2 regions of the Paenibacillus sp. JNU01 genome follow, and region 1 is predicted to be linked to the other one. Evidence: predicted binding sites of a transcription regulator. Region 1 holds the regulator's gene; the other holds the start of a gene.
What was found. The regulator CtsR, encoded in region 1, represses protease genes until heat stress. The targets are predictions, from matches to a motif close to ATGGTCAATAAAGGTCAAACA.
Positions count from the first base shown of each region.

Region 1 (11,554 bases):
AGCCGGAATAAGCACCAATCACCGTCAGTGCCACTTGTAGCACTTCTCCTGCCGTTCCCATCCATCCCACAACAGGGTATAACAACAAAGCCACCAGCAAGCCAGCAACGGTACCTGCGGCACCTGCCGCCAGTTCATTCATAGGTACTTTTGCCAATGATTCGATTCCACTATGCAGTCTGTCTGCCATCAATGTTCCACCAATATTACATACAGCCATAAACATTACAGCTCCCAGCAGCGTCGATATACCAGCTCCCAGTAATCCTGCGGACTGAATCCATTCCGCCATCCATGGGACTGATTTTCCTGCCAGATGATATGCCGTGTAGCCGAACCATGCACCGCACAATCCTGTAAAAGTTAAAATGCCTTTTTTCCACATTAGTCCCTGCACCTCCTTCAATGTATCTTGATCTTGATATCCAGTATGATCCAATTCCTAATTTGCTAATCCCTTCCGGAAGAACTTTTTGGAAATGTTGCAATCGTCAGTTGAAAGTAGGTAAATTATTGGCATATAATGAATTCAATTCATATCCCGAGGTGAGTGGCAAAAATGAGTACGCTAAGTTTACAGGCTTTCCAGGATCAAGTTTCTGAACTGTTGTTGCGTCATCGCAGCCTGATTGATGTACTGTCCAAAACGGGACAAGCCGGAGCGTCTGTTAACCGTGCCGTGTCCAAAGCCATTACCGAATGCGGCTGCATCGAGCTGCACGCCACCAAGCAGAAATATGCCCCGGAGAGCGATATCGCTCAAACCAAGGGCCTGCTGGAAACGCATGTGGAAGGTGAATTGTGTGAGAATTGCCGAGAGGTCATCAGCTCTGAACTAGGGCGGAATCTGTTCTACATGTCGGCTCTCTGCAATCTACTGGACATTAACATGGAAGAGGTCGTAAATCACGAATCACAGAAGTGTTCAACGTTAGGGATGTTTAATCTGTCGTAAGAAGATATGTAGGTCGTTCGCAAGGGTTTCTTTTACCGTAAATAGATTGAATAAACAAAAAGCACGCATTCTCCAATGCAGGAGAGTACGTGCTTTCTTTGTCTAGTGTCTGTCACCAAGGTTACTTAACGATCGGAAGGACGGGATGATTTCTCATCCTTGCGCTTTTTCGCCCGACTACGCGAGGCCGCTGTTCGCAGGTTATGCTTCATTCCATACAAGGCGTATAACACCAACGGAATAAAGATCAATTTGGATAGCTGCTCCGGGAAAATCACGGCTACGGCTATGGCAAATAACACAACCCATGGGGCAATCCAGATTGCCTTGCGTGGCAACCCGACCTTTTTGAAATTGGGATATTTAAGCGAACTGACCATCAGATACGATAACAGCAATGTAGCAATCATCATGCTGATGGGACCGATATCCTTGTTAAACAAGGACAATGTGGCCAGCACTCCGCCGGCTGCCGGAATCGGCAAACCTGTGAAGTACCCGGGGATCCCCGGACGAACATTAAACCGGGCAAGACGAATCGCCCCACAGATCGGAAAAGCCGCTGTTGCAATCCAGGCGAGGATCGGCATCGAATCTTGAAACGACACCATAAATATGATCAGGGCTGGTGCTGCCCCAAAGGAAACCATGTCAGACAAGGAATCAAGTTCCTTACCGAATTCGCTCTGGGCATTGAGTGCACGTGCCACTCGGCCATCCAGACCATCCAGCAGCATCGCTACAATGACCATAATGGCAGCCAAACTGTAATTTCCATCAATCGCAAGCAAAATTGCCATCATTCCAAGAAACAGATTACCCAGGGTAAAGAGATTCGGAATGAATCTGGTTAGCATCGTTGTTTCACCTCATCCATTTCAAGCCTTTATATAGGCAAAACCTTACATCTGTCTGTCGATAAACATCTGCTCCTGCAAACGTTTGAGGCCTTCCTTAATGGTCCGGGCTCGAACTTCACCAATACCGTCCACTTCGTCCAGTTCTTCAATTGTAGCCATAATAACATGAGGTAGTTGTTCAAATTGATCCACCAGGTTATGGATAATGACATTGGGCAGACGGGGGATCTTATTTAATACCCGGAATCCGCGAGGTGCAACCGAATCCTCTGACGTGGCCGCTGATGAAGGATAACCGAGCAGACGGACAATATGGTGTGCATCCAGTAATTCATCGTCCGACAATCTTTTCAGTCCCACGATAATTTCACGGATTTTGTCATCACTGTCGTCACGGGCATAGTCTTTATACAACAACCAGGCTTCTTCTTCCGTTGTACCCACAAGCTCTTCCATTTGCATGGAGATGAGTCGTCCCTCATTCCCGAGTTCATGAATGTATCGTTTGATCTCCGTTTTGATCCGCATCACCATCTCGGTACGCTGAATCACATTGACCACTTCAGGAATCGTCACCAATTCCTCAAATTCAGAGGCACTCAGATTCGTAAGGGACTGTGTTAATACCGCTTTGTATTTCTCCAGGGTTTGAATCGCTTGATTCGCTTTGGTCAAAATAACCCCGATTTCCTTGAGGGAATAACGAAGTGTTCCCTGATACAAGGTAATGATATTCCGGCGCTGTGATATGGATACGACCAATTTACCCGTTTGCTTCGCTACACGCTCTGCCGTCCGGTGACGAATGCCCGTCTCTGATGAAGAGATTGAGGAATCGGGAATTAACTGGGTATTGGCGTAAAGAATACGCTTCAAATCTTCGCTAAGAATAATGGCTCCATCCATCTTAGCGAGTTCGTACAGATAGTTGGGGGAGAAGTCACAGTTAATCGAGAATCCCCCATCCACCACTTCCATGACTTCAGGGCTGTATCCTACAACAAGCAGTGCGCCCGTCTTGGCGCGCAGCACATTTTCCAGACCTTCGCGGAAAGGTGTACCTGGTGCGATCAGCCTTAATAATTCATTCATATTATCCAATTGGCTCGAATCTTTCATCTTGTTATGCCCCCTAATCTAAAGCAACCGCTAGTGCATCTGCCACGGTATTCACACCGATCAGTTGTATCCCGCGAGGATGTTTCCAGCCCTTTAAGCTTTTTTCTGGTAAAATAACACGCTTGAAGCCCAGCTTCGCGGCTTCCTTCACTCGTTGTTCTGCTCGTGATACGGCTCGAACTTCACCTGTGAGACCAATCTCGCCAAAGATGACGTCATCCGGCTTGGTCGGTACATCTCTCAAACTGGAGGCAATGCTGACCGCAACCGCCAAATCTACCGCGGGCTCATCCAGCCTTACTCCACCAGCCACGTTAAGATATGCATCCTGGGTTTGTAAAAACATGCCCATCCGTTTCTCCAGCACGGCAATGATCAGATTTAATCGATGCAAGTCTACTCCTGTTGCCATACGGCGGGGAGAAGGGAAATGGGTGGTCGAGATCAACGCCTGCAATTCCACAAGCAGAGGTCGTGTGCCCTCCATGCTGGCAACTACCGTAGAACCCGCTACACCCAGTGGCCGTTCCGACAAAAAGAGTTCTGACGGGTTGCCCACCTCACGAAGTCCATCCTCGCCCATCTCAAAAATGCCAATCTCATTGGTTGAACCAAAACGGTTCTTCACCGCACGCAACAGTCGATACGTATGATGCCGTTCTCCTTCAAAATAAAGCACGCAATCCACCATATGTTCTAACATACGTGGACCGGCAATGGCACCTTCTTTGGTAACATGCCCCACAAGAACCGTTGCAATGCCTCTGCCTTTGGCAATCCGCATGAACCTAGACGTACATTCCCTTACCTGGGCTACACTACCCGGCGCACTGGTAACTTCGGGAAGATACACCGTCTGAATGGAGTCGATGACAAGAAAATGCGGCTGGATCTGATCCACCGCTTCCTCTACACGTTCCATATTGGTTTCACACAGCACATACAACTCGGCAGAGAGTGCCCCGAGACGATCCGCCCGCAATTTGGTTTGCTTGACTGATTCCTCACCAGAAACATATAACACACGTAGACCCGAATGCGTCAAAGCATGAGACGTCTGCAACATCAACGTTGATTTACCGATACCTGGGTCTCCACCCACCAGAACGAGTGAACCTGGAACGATTCCGCCACCCAATACCCGGTTCAACTCGCCGATTCCAGTCTGTACACGCGGTTCCTGACCGCTATCTATATCTATGATAGGAAGCGGTTTATCTTTACTGTCAAACAGAGGAGAATTTCTCCCTTGTGTTTTGACGACCGTCTCTGTTTCTTCCACCATTGAATTCCATGACTGACAACCCGGACACTTCCCGTACCACTTGGGGGCTTCATAGCCGCATTCCGTACATTGAAACTTGGTTTTAACTTTGGCCACTTCAGCACTCCTATAATTTAGTTTTATAACAGCATTTTGCATTATTCGACGAATTTTGCCCAAACTCCCTGACGTGCAGGGTCACTAAAAGTTTACCATTGTTTGAGATTTTTCGTAAAGGATTATCGCAAACTTTACACATGTTCCTGACATAATCATGTCCGTCTTCTGTCCAAAATGCAAAAAATCCTCCCCGGCCAAAGCCGAGAAGGATTAACAATCAATACAAGCTTGAGTTCATTCTCCATAGCTTGTTACATATTATTTGGTTTCGATTTCCTCGTTAGAAGGAACAATCACGTCTTTTTTCGTTACTGACAGTGCACCGTTCTCTTCGTCAATGAGTAGTGAATCCCCTTTGGTTACGTTGCCTGTAAGCAACTCTTCAGACAATTTGTCCTCGATATGCTTCTGGATTGCCCGACGAAGCGGACGCGCACCGTAGGCTGGATCGAAGCCTGCTTTGGCAAGGAATTCCTTGGCATTGTCGGTAAGTTCGAAGTCAACCTCATATTCACGCAGCCGTTTGCGAAGCTCCTCACTCATGAGCGTAACAATCTCTGCAATGTGTTTCTGTTCCAGAGAGTGGAATACGATAATTTCATCAATCCGGTTAAGGAACTCTGGACGGAAGGATTTCTTCAGCTCATCCATGACTTTACCCTTCATGTTATCATAATCCGCACCTGCATCCACAACTGCTGTGAAACCAAGTGTCGAGTTACGTTTGATCGCTTCAGCACCCACGTTGGATGTCAGGATAATCAGCGTATTCCGGAAGTCAACAACGCGACCTTTGGAATCGGTCAGACGACCATCCTCAAGCACTTGCAGCAAGATATTGAATACTTCCGGATGTGCTTTCTCGATTTCATCGAGCAGGACAACGGAATATGGTTTGCGACGAACTTTCTCTGTCAGCTGGCCACCTTCTTCATATCCAACATATCCTGGAGGCGCACCGACGAGTCGGGAAGTCGAATGCTTCTCACCATACTCGGACATATCAATACGGATTACTGCATTTTCATCACCAAACATCGCTTCAGCCAGAGCACGAGCAAGTTCTGTTTTACCTACCCCTGTAGGACCGAGGAAGATAAATGAACCCATCGGACGTTTTGGATCTTTAAGTCCTGCACGCGCACGACGAACCGCACGACTGACCGACTTCACAGCCTCATCCTGGCCGATGACACGTTCATGCAGAATGGATTCCAGATTCATCAGGCGCTGTGTCTCTTCTTCTTTCAGCTTGTTCACCGGAATTCCTGTCCAGTTGGCTACCACTTGTGCGATATCCTCAGGTGTTACTTCGGAATCCGTGCGACCTTGTTTTTCTTTCCATTGGTTCTTCGTTACATCCAGCTCTTCACGGATTTTTTGTTCCGTATCACGCAGAGCGGCTGCTTTTTCGAACTCCTGGCTTTGAACTGCAGCGTCTTTTTCCTTGCGGATATCTTCCAGACGGCTCTCCAGCTGTTTCAGGTTTGGTGGGATCGTGTAAGAGTTCAATCTTACTTTGGAACCCGCCTCGTCAATCAGGTCAATCGCTTTGTCTGGCAGGAAACGGTCTGTGATGTAACGGTCAGACAGCTTAACCGCCTGCACAATCGCTTCGTCCGTAATTTTCACGCGGTGATGCGCCTCATAACGGTCACGCAAGCCGTGCAAGATCTGAATCGCTTCTTCCGGAGAAGGCTGATCTACAGTAATCGGTTGGAAACGACGCTCAAGCGCTGCATCCTTCTCGATGTATTTACGATATTCATCCAGTGTTGTCGCACCGATACATTGCAATTCTCCACGGGCCAGAGCCGGTTTCAAAATATTAGAAGCATCGATGGCACCTTCAGCTCCGCCTGCGCCAATCAAGGTATGCAATTCGTCGATAAACAGGACAATGTTACCTGCTTGGCGAATCTCATCCATGATTTTTTTCAGACGATCTTCGAACTCACCACGATATTTGGTTCCAGCAACTACTGAACCCATATCCAGGGTCATTACACGTTTGTCGCGCAATGTTTCGGGAATCTCATTGGCAATGATTTTTTGTGCAAGGCCTTCAGCAATCGCTGTTTTACCTACACCTGGCTCACCGATCAATACCGGGTTGTTCTTCGTACGACGGCTGAGCACCTGGATGACACGTTCAATTTCTTTGCTACGTCCAATAACCGGGTCAAGGTTATTCTCTCTGGCGTATGCCGTGAGGTCACGTGCCAGACTGTCCAGCGTTGGTGTGCTGACATTGGCAGGTGTTCCATTATGGCTGGATACAGCTTCACTGCTGCCAAGCAACTGTAACACTTGTTGACGTGCTTTGTTCAGGCTGATACCCAGGTTATTGAGCACACGTGCTGCAACACCCTCGCCTTCACGAATCAATCCGAGCAGGATATGCTCTGTGCCTACATAGGTATGGCCCAATTTACGAGCTTCATCCATAGACAACTCAATTACTTTTTTCGCACGTGGCGTATATGCAATGTTGGTAGGCTGCTCTTGGCCACGGCCAATCAGCGTTTCTACTTCATCCTGAATTTTTTCCAATCCGAGTCCCAGGCCGATCAGTGCTTTGGCTGCGATGCCTTCGCCTTCACGAATGAGGCCGAGCAAAATATGCTCAGTACCGATGTTATTATGACCGAGACGGACAGCTTCTTCCTGCGCGAGTGCGAGCACCTTTTGGGCCCGTTCCGTAAATCTTCCAAACATCATATCTCCTGCACCTCCATGGTTTTGGATAAAACGAGGCGTTTCAAAACATCCCCGTCGTATTCTTCATATCATTTTTGTTTGCAGCCGTGCTGCGAATAAAGTCATTCGGCATCGTACATGCCTTATTATATAAAAGCCGCAATGCGGCATGAAACCATAATTCAATACAATATCAGAGTAAGCTAGGACTGCTTCGCTGCATTGATCGTATCACGAATCAACTGAGCTCGATAGATGTCACGCTCATCTGTGCGCATATCTTCCCCGAATGTTTTCTGCAAAAATCCCGGCTGTGTCATCACATTCAACTCATTCATGACCGTGATCGACAGTCCATCCAACAAGCCGAGATCCACGCCAAGGCGTACATCCGATAAGCGCTGTGCTGCTTCCTTGGAATCAACAATAGCTGCATGAGACAATATGCCGTAAGAACGCATGACACGATCCGTAATTCGAAGTCTGGAGTCGGTAATTAACCGCTCTCTGGCTGTACGTTCATGACCAATCATCTGTAACACAACACCATGCAGGTTCTCGATGACTTCCTGTTCGGTCTGTCCCAGTGTAATCTGATTCGAGATCTGGAACAGGTTACCCATAGCTTCGCTGCCTTCACCGTATATGCCTCTTACAGTCAATCCCACTTGGGAAACTGCGGTTAAAATACGGCCAATCTGCTGCGTCATCACCAGGGCAGGCAGGTGCATCATGACAGATGCTCTGACACCTGTACCTACATTCGTAGGACAACTGGTTAAGTATCCTCTGCGATCATCAAAAGCATAATCCACGTGCGCTTCAAAAGCATCATCTATTGCGGAAGCTTTCTCCCAGGCTTCTTTCACCTGGAACCCCGGATAGAGGCACTGGATACGAAGATGATCCTCTTCATTAATCATAATACTGACAGACTCATCCTCACTGAGAATAACCGCACCATGTCTGGATTCATTCGCAAGACTTGGACTGATGAGATGTTTCTCCACCAGCACCCGTTTGTCGAGTTCGTCAATATCGATTAGATCCAAAGTATGAAAATCCCCAAAGGCATGAACATCGTCGTATTGAAGTACTTCGCTCAGCTTATTCAGTACCTCTTCCGATTGCTCATTGGAAGCCAGCATCGGAAACGGAACATGCTGAAGGTTGCGCGCAATCCGGACACGGCTGCTTATGACAATTTCGGAATCAGCCGCATCACTGCGCATCCAGTCGCTGAGCGCCTTCTCTGTAAAGCGCAGATTAGGCATTACGCATCCCTCCTACTCATGACAAACTTTACTCCTGAGCTATTCCTTTTTCAAGTTCTCGAATCTGGTCACGGATCTGAGCCGCCTCTTCAAATTCCTCTTGGGCGATGCTCTCTTGGAGCTCACGCTTGAGATCAGCAATTTGACGTTTCACCTTGATGCGACCACCAGCTCGTGCAGGTACTTTACCTACATGGGACGTACTACCATGAACCCGCTTGAACAAAGGGTCCAGACGGCTGTCAAAATATTTATAACATGAACTGCAGCCAAATCGGCCTATCTTACTGAATTGTGCGTACGTCATACCGCACTCTTCACACTGAAGTGCCTTTGCAGGTGGTGTTCCTGCCGATCCACTTTTGCCGGCTGGATCAAAATCAAGTAACCCGGACAACAAGTTGTGAATGGAAAATCCACCTGCTGTTCCAGGAATCATTTCCCCTTTTTCACGGGCACATGACTCACAAATATGGAATTCCGTCTTCTCTCCATTTACGATCTTCGTAAAATGCAGTGTCGCCGGACGTTTATTGCATTCTTGGCACAGCATAATGATGTACCTCCTTTGACCCCGATAGTTTTCATTTACCGAGCAAAGATATTAGCATCGCCTTTAACATTCTGGCACGAATTTGATCCCGGTAAGGAAGTTTGACCAATATAACCTCTCTAGATACAGCAGCTCGCATCAACCCAGCTTCACGCTTGCTCAAGAAACGTGCTTCTTCCAATTGATAAATCAAACCTTCGGCAGCTGTCTGCCCGATCTCATCACCAATACTATGGTGCAAATGGTTATGCAGAGCTGATTGGGCTGGTAATTCAATGCGCTGTATGCGAACATAACCACCACCGCCGCGTTTACTCTCTACCAGGTATCCCTTCTCGAGTGTAAAACGTGTGCTGATGACATAATTGATCTGGGAAGGTACACATGAGAATTGATCTGCCAGATCATTACGCTGAATTTCAACCATTCCTTCGGGACTTTCATGCAAAATACTCTTCAGATATCGTTCGATAATATCAGAGATATTACGCATCCAATCATCCTCCACTGTCTGAAACGTTAAGTCAATAAGGACCCACACGCCCCCACAGAGTACACCTTCTCTACCCATTTAACCAATCAGGGAAACAGCGAATCTTGCTTCCACAGGAGTCAACAGGAGAGCGAAGGAAGCACGAAGGTCCTTTAATATTCCCTTGATCCTCCGATGAGATGAATCACGTATAGTGGCGATCATGCATCAGATTGTAGAAAGAAAGCTACTTAAGTATTAAACCTTTAGTTGACTTTGACTTTCTTTGACTTTATATACATTATAGCATATTTTGTGGGTTTGCCAAGTGGGGTCACTATTCATTTTTTACGATTTTACACGAAATATTCCCCAGACACAAAAAAACCTCTCCAAAATTGCTGGAGAAGTCCTTTTGTCTTTCAATTACGCCTTATTTCTACATAAGCTAATCCAGTTAAATCGAGTAATCGAGTAGTGGAAGTAGTCATCAGAAGAAATCGAGTAAATAGGTTTCTCGTTCAGGAATCGCTTGTTCCAAAGCCTTGATTGCTGTGTTCGGTCCGTGAATTCTTCCCATTCGTGCCATTTCTGTTGGTCTTCGATATCCCATCAGCACCGCAGTAAGGGCTTGAATATCTACCTTAATAGTCTGATCATCAGTAACTGGCTCCGAAGTTTTCCATATGGATGCTGTTCCATTCATTGCTACGTTCAATTGCCATACTCCTTCATTCCACGGAGCGTGGGAATCCTCTACCTGTAGAACAATCTGAACTGGTGAGTCCTGACTTGCAAATGGATATTGAGATATAAACTGCTCCACACTAACAATACGCGCCATAAAATAAGGTACGATCTCCTGCTGAATCCGTGGATTATCCAACTGGAAAGCAAGCGTATCACTGGCAGGTGCCTGTAATGTAACTTCCTGGATCATGGAATCATGGTTAGCAATAAAGGTCCATAGTCCTTGCCTAGCCTCTTCATTTAGATAGATAATCTCTTTAATGGCAAACTTATTTTCCTTAACCTCATATAAAAGATAACCTTGTGCTGCATTAGCTTCATCGTAATATACAGCCTTTTGGCTGCTTCCATTAACCAGAACTGAATTCTCCCACCTTGCATCGTCCCGAACCAGCGTTCCGTTATAGCATTCAGCATAAGCACTGTATACTTCCTTTAATACACTGAGGCCCGGATCCCCACGCCGAATTGTTCCAGGTGTCGCTTTTTTCAGAGGCAAATGAGCTGTAGGTACTTTATACCGTTTAAATTCAACATACGTCTCCCATCCATACTTTCGATAGAAACCAAAAGAGAATGGATGCAAGAACGATATACTTTGTTTGTTTCGATTCATTTCTTCCAACGCATGCTTGAGCAGACCCGCTACCCAGCCTTTGCGTCTATACTCTGGCCAGGTGGCTACACCCGCAATACCGCCCATCTCGAACGATCTACCATGAATATAGGTTTGAAAAGGAATAATGTGAAGTTTGGCTCCTAACTGCCCGTCCTCATATACACCCCATATATCCTGTGACGAAAATTGACTCCGCCGTTTTTCTTTTTGTTCTTCACTCATTACTACTTGAAAAGCATATTCGGAGAGTGCCATCGCCGGTTCAAAATCATCTACCGTCAATTTTTGAATTTCCATGTCGTCCTACACCCCATTCACTAGAGTTGTTATCAATCCATGATGGCCTGATATCTGATATATGTACCCCTTTGAGTGTGTCAGAGGATTCCTATAAAGTCAAATAAGAGATGCTTGCGCATCCCTTAAAATAAACAAATAAAAACCACCACCGAATAACATCGGCAGTGGTTCTTCGCTTGGCGGCGTCCTACTCTCCCAGGACCCTGCGGTCCAAGTACCATCGGCGCTAGAGGGCTTAACGGTCGTGTTCGGGATGGGTACGTGTGGAACCCCTCCGCCATCGCCACCAAACGCGATTTGTCGAAGCATAGCTTCTTGAAATCAGATATGGAACTGAAAATCATACACACATTCTGTGATGTACCAATTTTCATTTCAGAGATCGTTCTCTGAAAACTAGATTCGAAACGAAACATGCGAATTACAACTTGCTATTGGATAAGCCCTCGACCGATTAGTACTGGTCAGCTCCATGCATTGCTGCACTTCCACCCCCAGCCTATCTACCTCGTCGTCTTCAAGGGGTCTTACATACTGGGAAATCTCATCTTGAGGGGGGCTTCACGCT
Region 1 is NZ_CP169723.1:3,179,353-3,190,906, forward strand. Features, by position in the region: gene NLBNIHML_RS13955 (PIN/TRAM domain-containing protein) at 1-385, opposite strand, end outside; gene NLBNIHML_RS13960 (nucleoside triphosphate pyrophosphohydrolase family protein) at 560-955, shown strand; gene pssA (CDP-diacylglycerol--serine O-phosphatidyltransferase) at 1,081-1,812, opposite strand; gene disA (DNA integrity scanning diadenylate cyclase DisA) at 1,858-2,934, opposite strand; gene radA (DNA repair protein RadA) at 2,948-4,315, opposite strand; gene NLBNIHML_RS13980 (ATP-dependent Clp protease ATP-binding subunit) at 4,577-7,039, opposite strand; gene mcsB (protein-arginine kinase McsB) at 7,222-8,292, opposite strand; gene mcsA (protein-arginine kinase activator protein McsA) at 8,321-8,845, opposite strand; gene NLBNIHML_RS13995 (CtsR family transcriptional regulator) at 8,877-9,338, opposite strand; gene NLBNIHML_RS14000 (GNAT family N-acetyltransferase) at 9,808-10,983, opposite strand; rRNA gene rrf (5S ribosomal RNA) at 11,161-11,277, opposite strand; rRNA gene NLBNIHML_RS14010 (23S ribosomal RNA) at 11,421-11,554, opposite strand, start outside.

Region 2 (11,554 bases), 1.0 Mb from region 1:
GGAAAAAAGGATTCATCCTATACATTAAGGAAGGCGAGAAAATCATTGAGCTGCTCAGCATCATTGGTGCTCATCAGGCCTTGTTCAAGTTTGAAGATGTACGGATTATGCGAGACATGCGTAACTCCGTTAACCGGATTGTCAATTGTGAAACTGCCAACCTGAATAAAACCATTGGAGCGGCTGTAAGACAAATCGATAATATCCGTTTGTTGCAAAAAGAAGTTGGTCTGGAGTCACTGCCTGAGAAACTTCGCGAGGTGGCTGAGGTTCGACTGGCTCATCCAGATATCAATTTGAAGGAAGTGGGCGAACTCCTTAAAGGTACAGTTAGCAAGTCTGGAGTAAACCATCGGCTTCGTAAAATTGATGAGCTGGCTGAGAAAGTGCGCACAGAACGTTATGGTTAAGACGTCGCAGGGTAGGTAACAAGGTCGGCTGTTTCTACTGAACTGAAACGGTCGGGAAGGTCAGCCGTTAAGGATCTGGGAGAACTCACTTAGGTCATTGGATGCGCTCTGCAAAAGATGAAATAGGGCAAGATAATGTCCTACAAAAGACCCTTAGTTTTTTCTTCTAGTGTCCTGCACGGGTTAATGGTATAATGTTGTATAAATATAATTGTGTATTTAATGTCCAGATTTCATAATAGGGGGTAAGTTTCCATGACAAAGCACCCGGTAGTTGTCCGTTTGAAAACGGGTCTCCATGCCAGACCTGCGGCACTGTTCGTTCAAGAAGCGAATAAGTACTCGTCTGAAGTGTTCGTCGAGAAGGACGACAAAAAAGTTAATGCAAAAAGTATTATGGGGATCATGAGCCTTGCGATTAGCACAGGTACGGAAATCCAGATTAGTGCAGAAGGCGCGGATGCCGAACAGGCTGTAAACGCTTTAGTTAGTCTGGTAAGCAAGGAAGAGCTCGAAAACCAATAAGATATGATCAATCCAATGAAGAAGTCCCGAAAGGGGCTTTTTTGCGTTATTGAGGTATTTGCTATCGTCAAGTGCAACATTATGGAATTTGTCCCGTCTGTTAAGGTATCAAATCGATTAAAGTTTGAGATGTTAACACATAAGGAGGCTATCGTGATGGGTAAACAATGGATGAAACCGTTTGGTGCAGTGCTGGTGGCAAGTACGTTGCTTGTAGGAGGAACCGCTTGGGTTGCGCCAGGGAGCTATGCTTATGCTGCAGAGGTTCAAGGCGTACAACAGAATGTGATTAATGTCGTGGGTAAAGGTGAGATTCAGGTGAAGCCTGATATTGCTTATCTGTCCATTGGTGTGAACAGTACTGCAGAGACAGCTGCATCTGCTCAAAAAGCGAATGCTGCCAAAGTTCAAAAAGTATCCAACTTGCTGAAGAATACGTGGAAGATCAGTGCAGACGACATTCAAACCAGTCAGTTCTCTGTACAACCCAACTATACGTATAGCGAAAAAGACGGACAACAAATTAAAGGATACACAGCGCATCATACACTGACAGTCACGTATCGTCAGATGGACAAGATCGGCGAACTGCTTGATGCTGCTTCAGGTGCGGGTGCGAACAATATTGAGAACGTGCGCTTTACTGTAGAAAATCCGGAAACTTATGAGTCCCAAGTGATTGAGAAAGCTGTTGCCAATGCAGATGTGAAAGCTGGCGCCATTGCAAAAGCGGTTAAACGTCAACTGGGTGCTGTTCTTTCCGTAAGCCAAGGCGATGCGAATGTACCTGTGTTCTATGCAAGTGAGTCATTGATGTCCAAAGCAGCAGATACAGCAGGTGGCACTGAGATTGAAACAGGCCAGGTTAAAGTAAGCACAATCCTGAATATCACGTATGAAATGAAATAAACAAGATTGAACCGGGCTATAAGCTCAAGTAACCTTTACAAGTTTCACTTGATGGGTACAACGAAATGATGACAAAGACTTTGTCCTGAGGACAGAGTCTTTTTTTGTTGGAAAAGCAAACTTTGATGAAGTTTGATAGAAGTGTACCTTTCTCAAGCAACGTGAAATGTTGTTTGTTGGTATCTTTTTTGTATAGTTGTTCGTGACAAAAAGGTCATATCCCCTTATATTTTCCGCCTGATATTCATCAACATTGTAACTCGAGCTGTAAACCTTTCCGAAATTGGGTTAATTATAATAGAGAGGTGAGCGTATGAGATATGCGATCAGGTCAGGATTACATACGCAATGATACCTAATTGTGAATTCAGAGAGGAGTTTTATATATGACATCATGGAAAAAATGGACAAGTGCGTTGCTTGCAGCAGGAATTATTGTAGGTAGTGGTTCGGTATGGCAGGAGAGTTCGGTACAGGCGGCTTCTGTATCCTCGAAAGTGACAACCCCAGCTGAGGTAACGCTGAAATCGGGTGGGAAAACACTGACTCAAAAAGGACTTCTTCAAGGTGGATCGACTTGGGTCTCGCTGACAGCAGTCAAAGATGTAGCGGGTGGAACGTTGAAATATGATGCTAAAACGAAGTCATATACGGTAACAGCAGCCAACAATGCGATGACCGTTAGCCTGATGGATGGACAACCAAACGTCTATATTAACGGGTATTACCCTCAGGTGGAAGCAAAATTGATTCAGGGTCGATTATATATTCCATTCTCGGCAATGCGAGATTATCTGGGTGTACAGGGAAATTGGGATGGCAAAACCAAAACGTTGACACTCAGCAAAGTGAAGCAAAATAATGTGCAGGTAAAATCGACAAAAGTAAACGTGACTGTGAAGAATGCGGAGGTGGATGTACAATATCCGCAGGTGAGTGGACTTGCCAGCAAAGAAGCTGAAGCGGCCATCAACAAAGTGCTCAAAGATGAAGTGGATACGGCTGTTGCTGCTTTCAAAAAACAAACCACTGAATTCGGCGGGGCAACCGCAAAACGTCCATATGCATTTGAAACTTCGTATGTCGTGACCTACAATGAGAACGGCGTGCTAGGTTTGATCACTCAACGTTATGAGGACTATGCAGGAGCACACGGCATGACAACCCGTACGGGACACACCTTTGCACTGGACACAGGCAAGGAGCTTACGTTAGATGATGTGCTGCAAAATAACAAAACCATGCGCGAGACGTTGGGTAAAAAAGTGGGCGAGCAACTGAAAGCCCGCGGTGGATACCTGGAAGGCTACAAAGGGTTAAATAAAGACCAGGATTTCTATGTGACACCAACGGGCGTAGTTGTGTTCTTCCAGTTGTATGAATATACAGCGTACGCGGAAGGTTTCCCTGAAATGAAGTTCACTTACAAGGAAGTTCTGCCTAAGGGCACAGAGCCGTTTAGCAACGTAACATCAGACAAGTAAGTTCGCGTAGGGTAACTTTTAAGCAAAAGCACTTATATCACATTCTTCTCATGAAAAATAATAACAAGAATCCCCCGTCATCCTGCTTTGACGGGGGATTCTTGTTTATCCAGGCAACGCACTCCACTAACGGGTGTGATATTTGCCTGTTTAGTTGGAAATAGCACAGGGCGGGCTCACCTATATATCGGTGAAGCCCGCCCTGTGAAGTTACCGCTAGTCTCCAGGCAGCATATTAGATGCCTTGAGAACCCACGTTTTCAATAACTTTATCAATGATACCGTAATCGGCAGCTTCAGCAGCACTCATGAAGTAGTCACGATCTGTATCTTTCTCGATCCGCTCCAGTGGTTGACCTGAACGCTCAGAGATGATGCGGTTCAAGGTATCACGCATTTTCAGGATGCGGCGAGCACGGATTTCGATGTCCGAAGCTTGACCTTGAGCACCACCAAGCGGTTGGTGAATCATGATTTCACTGTTAGGCAACGCAAAACGTTTCCCTTTTGCACCAGCATTCAGCAAGAATGCACCCATGGAAGCCGCCATACCTACACAGATGGTAGATACATCCGGTTTGATGAATTGCATTGTATCGTAAATGGCCATACCGGCTGTAATCGATCCGCCTGGGCTGTTGATGTATAAGTGAATGTCTTTCTCCGGATCTTCCGCAGCCAGGAACAACATCTGTGCCATAATGGCATTAGCCACTACATCATTAACATCGCTACCAAGGAAAATAATACGATCCTTCAGCAATCTGGAGTAGATGTCATAGGCGCGCTCACCCCGGTTGCTCTGTTCAACGACCATTGGAATAAAACTCACGTGAAAAACCTCCTCGGAATGTAAATGTTATTGGTGCTTATATTTAAACTGTTACCGTATTACCCACATAATAAACAATTCCAAACAAAAAGTCAAAGAAAGTCAAACTAACTTGCAAAAAAAAGAAACCTTTCCGGTTTCATTGGTTAAAAGGGTTATGAGCTGTTAAATAAAAGTGGCGCGCCCGCCAAGAATCGAACTTGGATCTCAGGCTTCGGAGGCCTACGTCATATCCATTGGACCACGGGCGCACATTATGTGACAGCAATAATGATTATAGCTCATGAAATATTTAATTGCAAGCAATTCGTGATGTGTATTGGTTTGGATTAACCTAAAAATGATCATGATGAAGAAGAGTGGATAAAGAGTGCATTTAAGTAAATGCTATTAGAGGTTTTGGACATGCCCGATGAAATGTATTCTGAGCGATATGTAGATGGAATTCATTTGTTTCTTCTATATATGGTATGCGTGAGCTAGTCCTTGATCATGGAAGTCTAGGATTGTGAAAATAGGCGCGTACAATCGCTGAATGTGTGTCGAAATAACACGTTGAAACACTTGCATGTCACGTCAGTTTTAGGTAGAATAGACGTGGGACTTAAAAAGTTAACCCGGGACGTTTTAGGGCCACGAAAGAGAGCTTGGAACGAGAACTTGCGGGAGTGGAAAGCATGCGAACGATTTTAGAAGTACAAAAGCAGCTTCTGCCTGATCTCATGGATGTCTTGAAAAAGAGGTATACGATTCTGCAGCAGATCATGTTATCGGATGTGATCGGACGGAGAACGTTAGCTAATTCCATGCAGATGACCGAGCGGGTTCTGAGGGCTGAGACCGATCTGTTAAAGGCTCAGGGACTTATTGAAATTGACAGTGCAGGAATGAAGATCAGCGAGGCAGGGTATGATTTGCTGCAGCAGTTAGAGCCCGTAGCCAAAGAGTTGTTCGGATTATCCGAGCTGGAAGAGCGCATCAAGCAAGCCTACGGTCTGCAAAAGGTAGTTGTGGTTCCTGGTGATTCGGACGTATCTCCATTTGCCAAAAGGGAACTGGGCAGAGCCGGAGCGAAGGCTCTCGGCAATATCATGAGTGACAACGACGTTGTCGCCGTTACTGGCGGATCAACAACGGCCGAAGTCGCAGAGCAACTGACTCCGCCAACATCGCTCAAAGGTGTCTGGTTCGTACCGGCACGCGGCGGACTTGGAGAAAGCCTTGAAATTCAGGCAAATACGATTGCATCCACGATGGCAAAACGGGTAGGAGCGCAATATAAACTCCTGCATGTACCGGATTTGCTTAGTGATCATGCCTATGAATCATTAATCCAGGACCCCAGTGTTCAGGAGATTCTGCAGCTGATTCGAAAATCGCGGATTGTTATTCATGGAATTGGTGATGCCGTGGAGATGGCGACAAGACGTAAACTTGCGACGGAGATCATAGATGAACTTCAGGAGCAGGGAGCGGTATCTGAATCTTTCGGTTATTACTTTAACGATCAGGGTAAGGTGGTACATACCATGCTTACACTTGGGATGCGACTACAGGATATTGAACGAACCGATGTTGTGATTGGAATCGCAGGTGGCAAAAGCAAAGCTGCTGCTATACATTCCGTGTTGCGATTTGGTCAGGAAGATATTCTGATTATTGATGAGGCAGCTGCCGAAGTCATCGTTGCTGAAATGGAATAAGGTTTTACTCTGCAACACAACTATTGTTGTCTTGACGGACTTCACCGTCTGTCTTGAATATATAAGTTTCATAAAAAATTAATCAAAACTTGGGAGGAACTTACTCATGATTAAAGTAGGTATTAACGGTTTTGGACGTATTGGACGCTTGGCATTCCGCCGTATTCAAAATGTAGAGGGCATTGAAGTAGTAGCAATCAACGACTTGACTGACGCTAAAATGCTGGCTCATTTGCTCAAATATGATACAACTCAAGGTCGCTTCGATGGCGATGTTGAAGTACACGATGGCTTCTTCAAAGTGAACGGCAAAGAAGTTAAAGTATTGGCTAACCGTAACCCGGAAGAACTTCCTTGGGGCGACCTGGGCGTAGATATCGTTCTGGAATGTACTGGTTTCTTCACAACGAAAGAAGCAGCTGAGAAACACTTGAAAGGTGGAGCTAAGAAAGTTGTTATCTCCGCACCAGCTACTGGCGACATGAAAACCATCGTTTACAACGTAAACCATGAAATCCTCGACGGTACTGAAACTGTAATCTCCGGCGCATCTTGCACAACGAATTGCCTGGCACCTATGGCAAAAACACTGCAAGACAAATTCGGAATCGTTCAAGGTTTGATGACTACAATTCACGCTTACACTGGCGACCAAAACACATTGGATGCTCCACACCCTAAAGGTGACTTCCGTCGTGCTCGCGCAGCAGCTGAAAACATCATCCCTAACACAACGGGTGCTGCTAAAGCAATCGGTCTGGTAATTCCAGAACTGCAAGGCAAATTGGATGGTGCAGCTCAACGTGTACCAGTAGCTACTGGTTCCCTGACTGAGCTCGTAACTGTTCTGGGTAAAAAAGTTACTGCTGAAGAAGTTAACGCAGTAATGAAAGAAGCTTCCGACCCACAAACTTTCGGATACACTGAAGACGAAATCGTATCTTCCGACATCCAAGGTATCACTTTCGGTTCCCTGTTTGATGCAACTCAAACTAAAGTTCTGACTGTTGGCGACCAACAATTGGTTAAAACTGTAGCTTGGTATGACAATGAAATGTCCTACACTGCACAATTGGTTCGCACTTTGGAGCACTTTGCAAAAATGATTAAGTAATATCTGCAATAACATAGAGCGGAAACAGATGCTATATTGTTTCCGCTCTTTATATATCAATATTTTGCAAATTTCTCAAAAACACCAGGATTGACAAGGGATTTCAGCCCTTGATCGGTCCACCAAATACATGGGTGCGGAGGAAATACAGATGAACAAAAAAAGTGTACGCGATATCGAATTGACAGGAAAACGGGCTTTTGTCCGTGTAGATTTCAATGTGCCGCTCGAAGATGGTAAAATTACAGATGACAAACGTATTCGTGCAACGCTTCCTACAATCAACTTCTTGATTGAAAAAGGCGCTAAAGTCATTTTGGCAAGCCACATGGGTCGTCCTAAAGGCGAAGTGGTTGAGTCTTTGCGTTTGACTCCAGCAGCTGAGCGTTTGTCCGAATTGTTGGGTAAAACAGTTGTTAAAACTGACGATTCTGTTGGTGACGCTGTTAAAGCTCAAATTGCTGAACTGAACAATGGCGACGTATTGTTGCTTGAAAACGTTCGTTTCCACGCAGGCGAAGAGAAAAATGATCCGGAACTGGCAAAACAATTTGCTGAACTGGCTGACGTTTTCGTTAACGATGCGTTTGGCGCGGCTCACAGAGCACACGCTTCGACTGAAGGAATTGCTCACTTGCTTCCAGCGGTGTCCGGTTTGTTGATGGAAAAAGAACTTGAAGTGTTGGGTAAAGCCATTTCCAACCCTGAGCGTCCTTTCACAGCCATCATTGGCGGATCCAAAGTTAAAGACAAAATCGATGTAATCGACAACCTGCTGAACATTGCAGACAACGTGATCATCGGTGGCGGTCTGACTTACACGTTCCTCAAAGCACAAGGACATGAAATTGGACAGTCCTTGCTGGATGACTCCAAACTTGATGTTGCGCTCGGTTTCATCGAAAAAGCGAAAAAATTGGGCAAAAACTTCTACCTGCCGGTAGATATCGTAGTGTCTGACGATTTCAGCGCAAAAGCAAACACACAAATCGTTGATATCGATGGCATCCCAGCAGATTGGGAAGGAATCGACATCGGTCCTAAAACACGTGAGATCTATGCTGACGTAATCAAAAACTCCAAATTGGTTGTATGGAACGGACCAATGGGCGTATTTGAAATCGAGCCATTCTCCCACGGTACTCGTGCAGTAGCAGAAGCTTGCGCTGAGACAGAAGCTTACACTGTAATTGGTGGCGGTGACTCCGCAGCAGCAGCTGAGAAATTCAAATTGGCTGACAAGATGAACCACATCTCTACAGGTGGCGGTGCATCGCTCGAGTTCATGGAAGGTAAAGTACTTCCAGGCGTAGTGGCACTGAACGACAAGTAAGTTTTAGTAGTCTATAGCATGAAGGAGTTGAAACCCATGAGAACACCGATTATCGCAGGTAACTGGAAAATGTTCAAAACGGTTTCCGAATCCAATGACTTCATTCAGGAAGTTAAAGGAAAAGCGGAAGTTGAAGGCGTGGAAACTGTAATCTGCGCACCGTTTACGAATCTGCCATCCCTGGTAGAAGCCGTTAAAGGCACAAACATCAAAATTGGTGCACAAAATCTTCATTTTGAAGACAATGGTGCATTCACAGGTGAAATCAGCGGTGTAATGCTGAAAGACCTGGGTGTGGATTATGTCATCGTTGGTCACTCGGAGCGCCGTCAATATTTTGCGGAAACCGATGAGACTGTTAATAAAAAGTTACATGCAGCATTCCGTCACGGATTGACTCCAATCTTCTGCCTTGGTGAAACGCTTGAAGAGCGTGAAGCGAACCAAACAAAAGACGTATGCAAAGTGCAAACAGAAGCTGCTTTGGCAGGTCTGTCTGCAGAGCAAGCGGCACAGGTTGTTATCGCTTATGAGCCAATCTGGGCGATTGGTACAGGCAAATCCTCCACTTCCCAAGATGCGAATGAAGTTATTGCTTACATCCGTACATTGGTGAAGGATCTGTACAACGAGACGGTTGCGAGTGCAGTTCGTATTCAATACGGCGGCAGTGTTAAACCGGAGAACGTAACAGAATACCTCGGACAAAGCGACATCGACGGCGCGCTTGTTGGCGGTGCCAGCTTGCAGCCGGCTTCGTTCATCGCGCTTGTTGAGGGGGCGAAGTAAGATGACAGCTCCAAAACCTGTAGCACTGATCATCATGGACGGCTTTGGTCTGCGTAACACGGTGGAAGGCAACGCGGTAGCGCAAGCCAAGAAACCGAACTACGACCGTTTTATGAGCCAATTCCCACATACAACGCTCACTGCTTGCGGTGAAGCTGTAGGTTTGCCAGAAGGGCAAATGGGAAATTCCGAGGTAGGTCACCTGAACATCGGTGCCGGCCGGATCGTATACCAGGATTTGACCCGTATCTCCAAATCCATTCGTGACGGCGAGTTCTACGACAATGAAACACTTGTCAAAGCGGTGCGCGAAGCGAAACAAAACGGTAAAAAGCTTCATCTCTACGGTTTGTTGTCCGATGGCGGCGTACATAGTCACATCGACCACCTGTTCGCTATGCTGGATCTGGCCAAAAAAGAAGAAATGAACGATGTATATATTCATGCCTTCATGGATGGCCGTGATGTTATGCCCGACAGTGGTAAAGACTTCATGCAGAAGCTGATCGCCAAGATTGAAGAAGTTGGTGTGGGACAAATCGCTACGGTACAAGGTCGCTATTACGCGATGGACCGTGACAAACGTTGGGAACGGGTGGAGAAATCATACCGCGCCATCGTTTATGGAGATGGACCGAAATACACTGACCCACTCAAAGCGGTTGAAGAATCGTATGAGAAATCCGTATTTGATGAATTCGTTGAACCAACGGTTATCGTCAAAGCGGATGGTGAGCCGGTAGGTTTGGTAGAAAGCGGCGATTCCGTTATCTTCCTTAACTTCCGTCCTGACCGTGCAATCCAGTTGTCGCAAGTATTCACGAACCAGGACTTCCGCGGTTTCGATCGTGGTCCGAAGTTCCCAGTGGGCTTGCACTTTGTATGTTTGACTTTGTTCAGTGAGACGGTTGAAGGTTATGTGGCTTACTCGCCGAAGAACCTCGACAACACCCTGGGTGAAGTTCTGGTACAGAACAATAAAAAACAACTGCGTATTGCAGAAACCGAGAAATACCCGCACGTTACCTTCTTCTTCAGCGGCGGTCGTGATGTGGAGCTTCCGGGCGAAACTCGTGTACTGATCAACTCACCAAAAGTTGCAACGTATGACCTGCAACCAGAGATGAGCGCGTATGAAGTGGCTGACGCATGTGTTCGCGAGATCGAAGCAGACAAACATGACGCCATCATTCTGAACTTCGCTAACCCTGACATGGTTGGACACTCCGGCATGCTGGAGCCTACCATCAAAGCGGTAGAAGTAACAGATGAGTGCATGGGCCGTGTTGTGGATGCAGTACTTGCCAAAGGCGGCGTTGTACTGATCACTGCGGATCATGGTAACGCGGATATGGTGTTCGATGAGCAAGGACGTCCGTTCACAGCTCATACAACGAACCCGGTTCCATTCATCGTTACAGATGCTAACGTTACCTTGCGTGAAGGCGGAATCCTGGCAGATATTGCGCCAACGATCCTTGACCTGATGCAGTTGCCTAAACCGGAAGAAATGACAGGTACATCTGTCATCGCTACCCGCAAATAAGTTACACAGCCAACATATATGAAATTGGGAAGTTTGGCGTTTACCTCTGAACGGAGGCAGCAGAAATGGTCTGAAGAAGCGAAGCGTTCGCCTTTATCACAGGATTCCAACTTATGAGAATAAGTTCAAAGGAATCCGGGGATAACAGCGATCGGAAGACGATTCTGCTGACGAAGTGGATAAGGGGAAACACAAGGAGTCCTAATTTTCAATAAATTCAAATTTAAAGGAGATTATCACAAATGACTATTATTTCTGACGTGTACGCTCGCGAAGTCCTCGACTCCCGCGGTAACCCTACAGTAGAAGTTGAAGTATACCTGGAGTCCGGCGCAATCGGACGCGCAATCGTTCCATCCGGTGCATCCACTGGTGCCCACGAAGCAGTTGAGCTTCGCGATGGCGACAAATCCCGTTACCTCGGTAAAGGCGTTCTGCAAGCTGTTAAAAACGTAAACGAAACAATCGCTCCAGAAGTTATCGGTATGGATGCATTGGATCAATTGGGTATCGACAAATTGATGATCACTTTGGATGGTACGCCAAACAAAGGTAAACTGGGTGCTAACGCAATCCTGGCTGTATCCATGGCAGTAGCTCGCGCAGCTGCTGACGCTCTGGACCTGCCATTGTACGTTTACCTGGGCGGATTCAACGCTAAAGCATTGCCAGTTCCAATGATGAACATCATCAACGGTGGTGAGCATGCAGACAACAACATTGACGTTCAAGAGTTCATGGTTCTTCCAGTTGGAGCACCAAGCTTCAAAGAAGCTCTTCGCGTAGGTGCGGAAATCTTCCACAACCTGAAATCCGTATTGAGCTCCAAAGGCTTGAACACAGCTGTAGGTGACGAAGGTGGTTTCGCACCGAACCTTGGTTCGAACGAAGAAGCAATCACTACAATCA
Region 2 is NZ_CP169723.1:4,202,273-4,213,826, forward strand. Features, by position in the region: gene whiA (DNA-binding protein WhiA) at 1-410, shown strand, start outside; gene NLBNIHML_RS18295 (HPr family phosphocarrier protein) at 666-935, shown strand; gene NLBNIHML_RS18300 (SIMPL domain-containing protein) at 1,092-1,844, shown strand; gene NLBNIHML_RS18305 (stalk domain-containing protein) at 2,231-3,328, shown strand; gene clpP (ATP-dependent Clp endopeptidase proteolytic subunit ClpP) at 3,564-4,160, opposite strand; tRNA gene NLBNIHML_RS18315 (tRNA-Arg) at 4,337-4,411, opposite strand; gene NLBNIHML_RS18320 (sugar-binding transcriptional regulator) at 4,838-5,863, shown strand; gene gap (type I glyceraldehyde-3-phosphate dehydrogenase) at 5,970-6,977, shown strand; gene NLBNIHML_RS18330 (phosphoglycerate kinase) at 7,129-8,310, shown strand; gene tpiA (triose-phosphate isomerase) at 8,347-9,099, shown strand; gene gpmI (2,3-bisphosphoglycerate-independent phosphoglycerate mutase) at 9,101-10,645, shown strand; gene eno (phosphopyruvate hydratase) at 10,888-11,554, shown strand, end outside.
Region 2: a site for CtsR is predicted at 4,249-4,269, ahead of clpP (ATP-dependent Clp endopeptidase proteolytic subunit ClpP). Genes of this name have one in related genera too.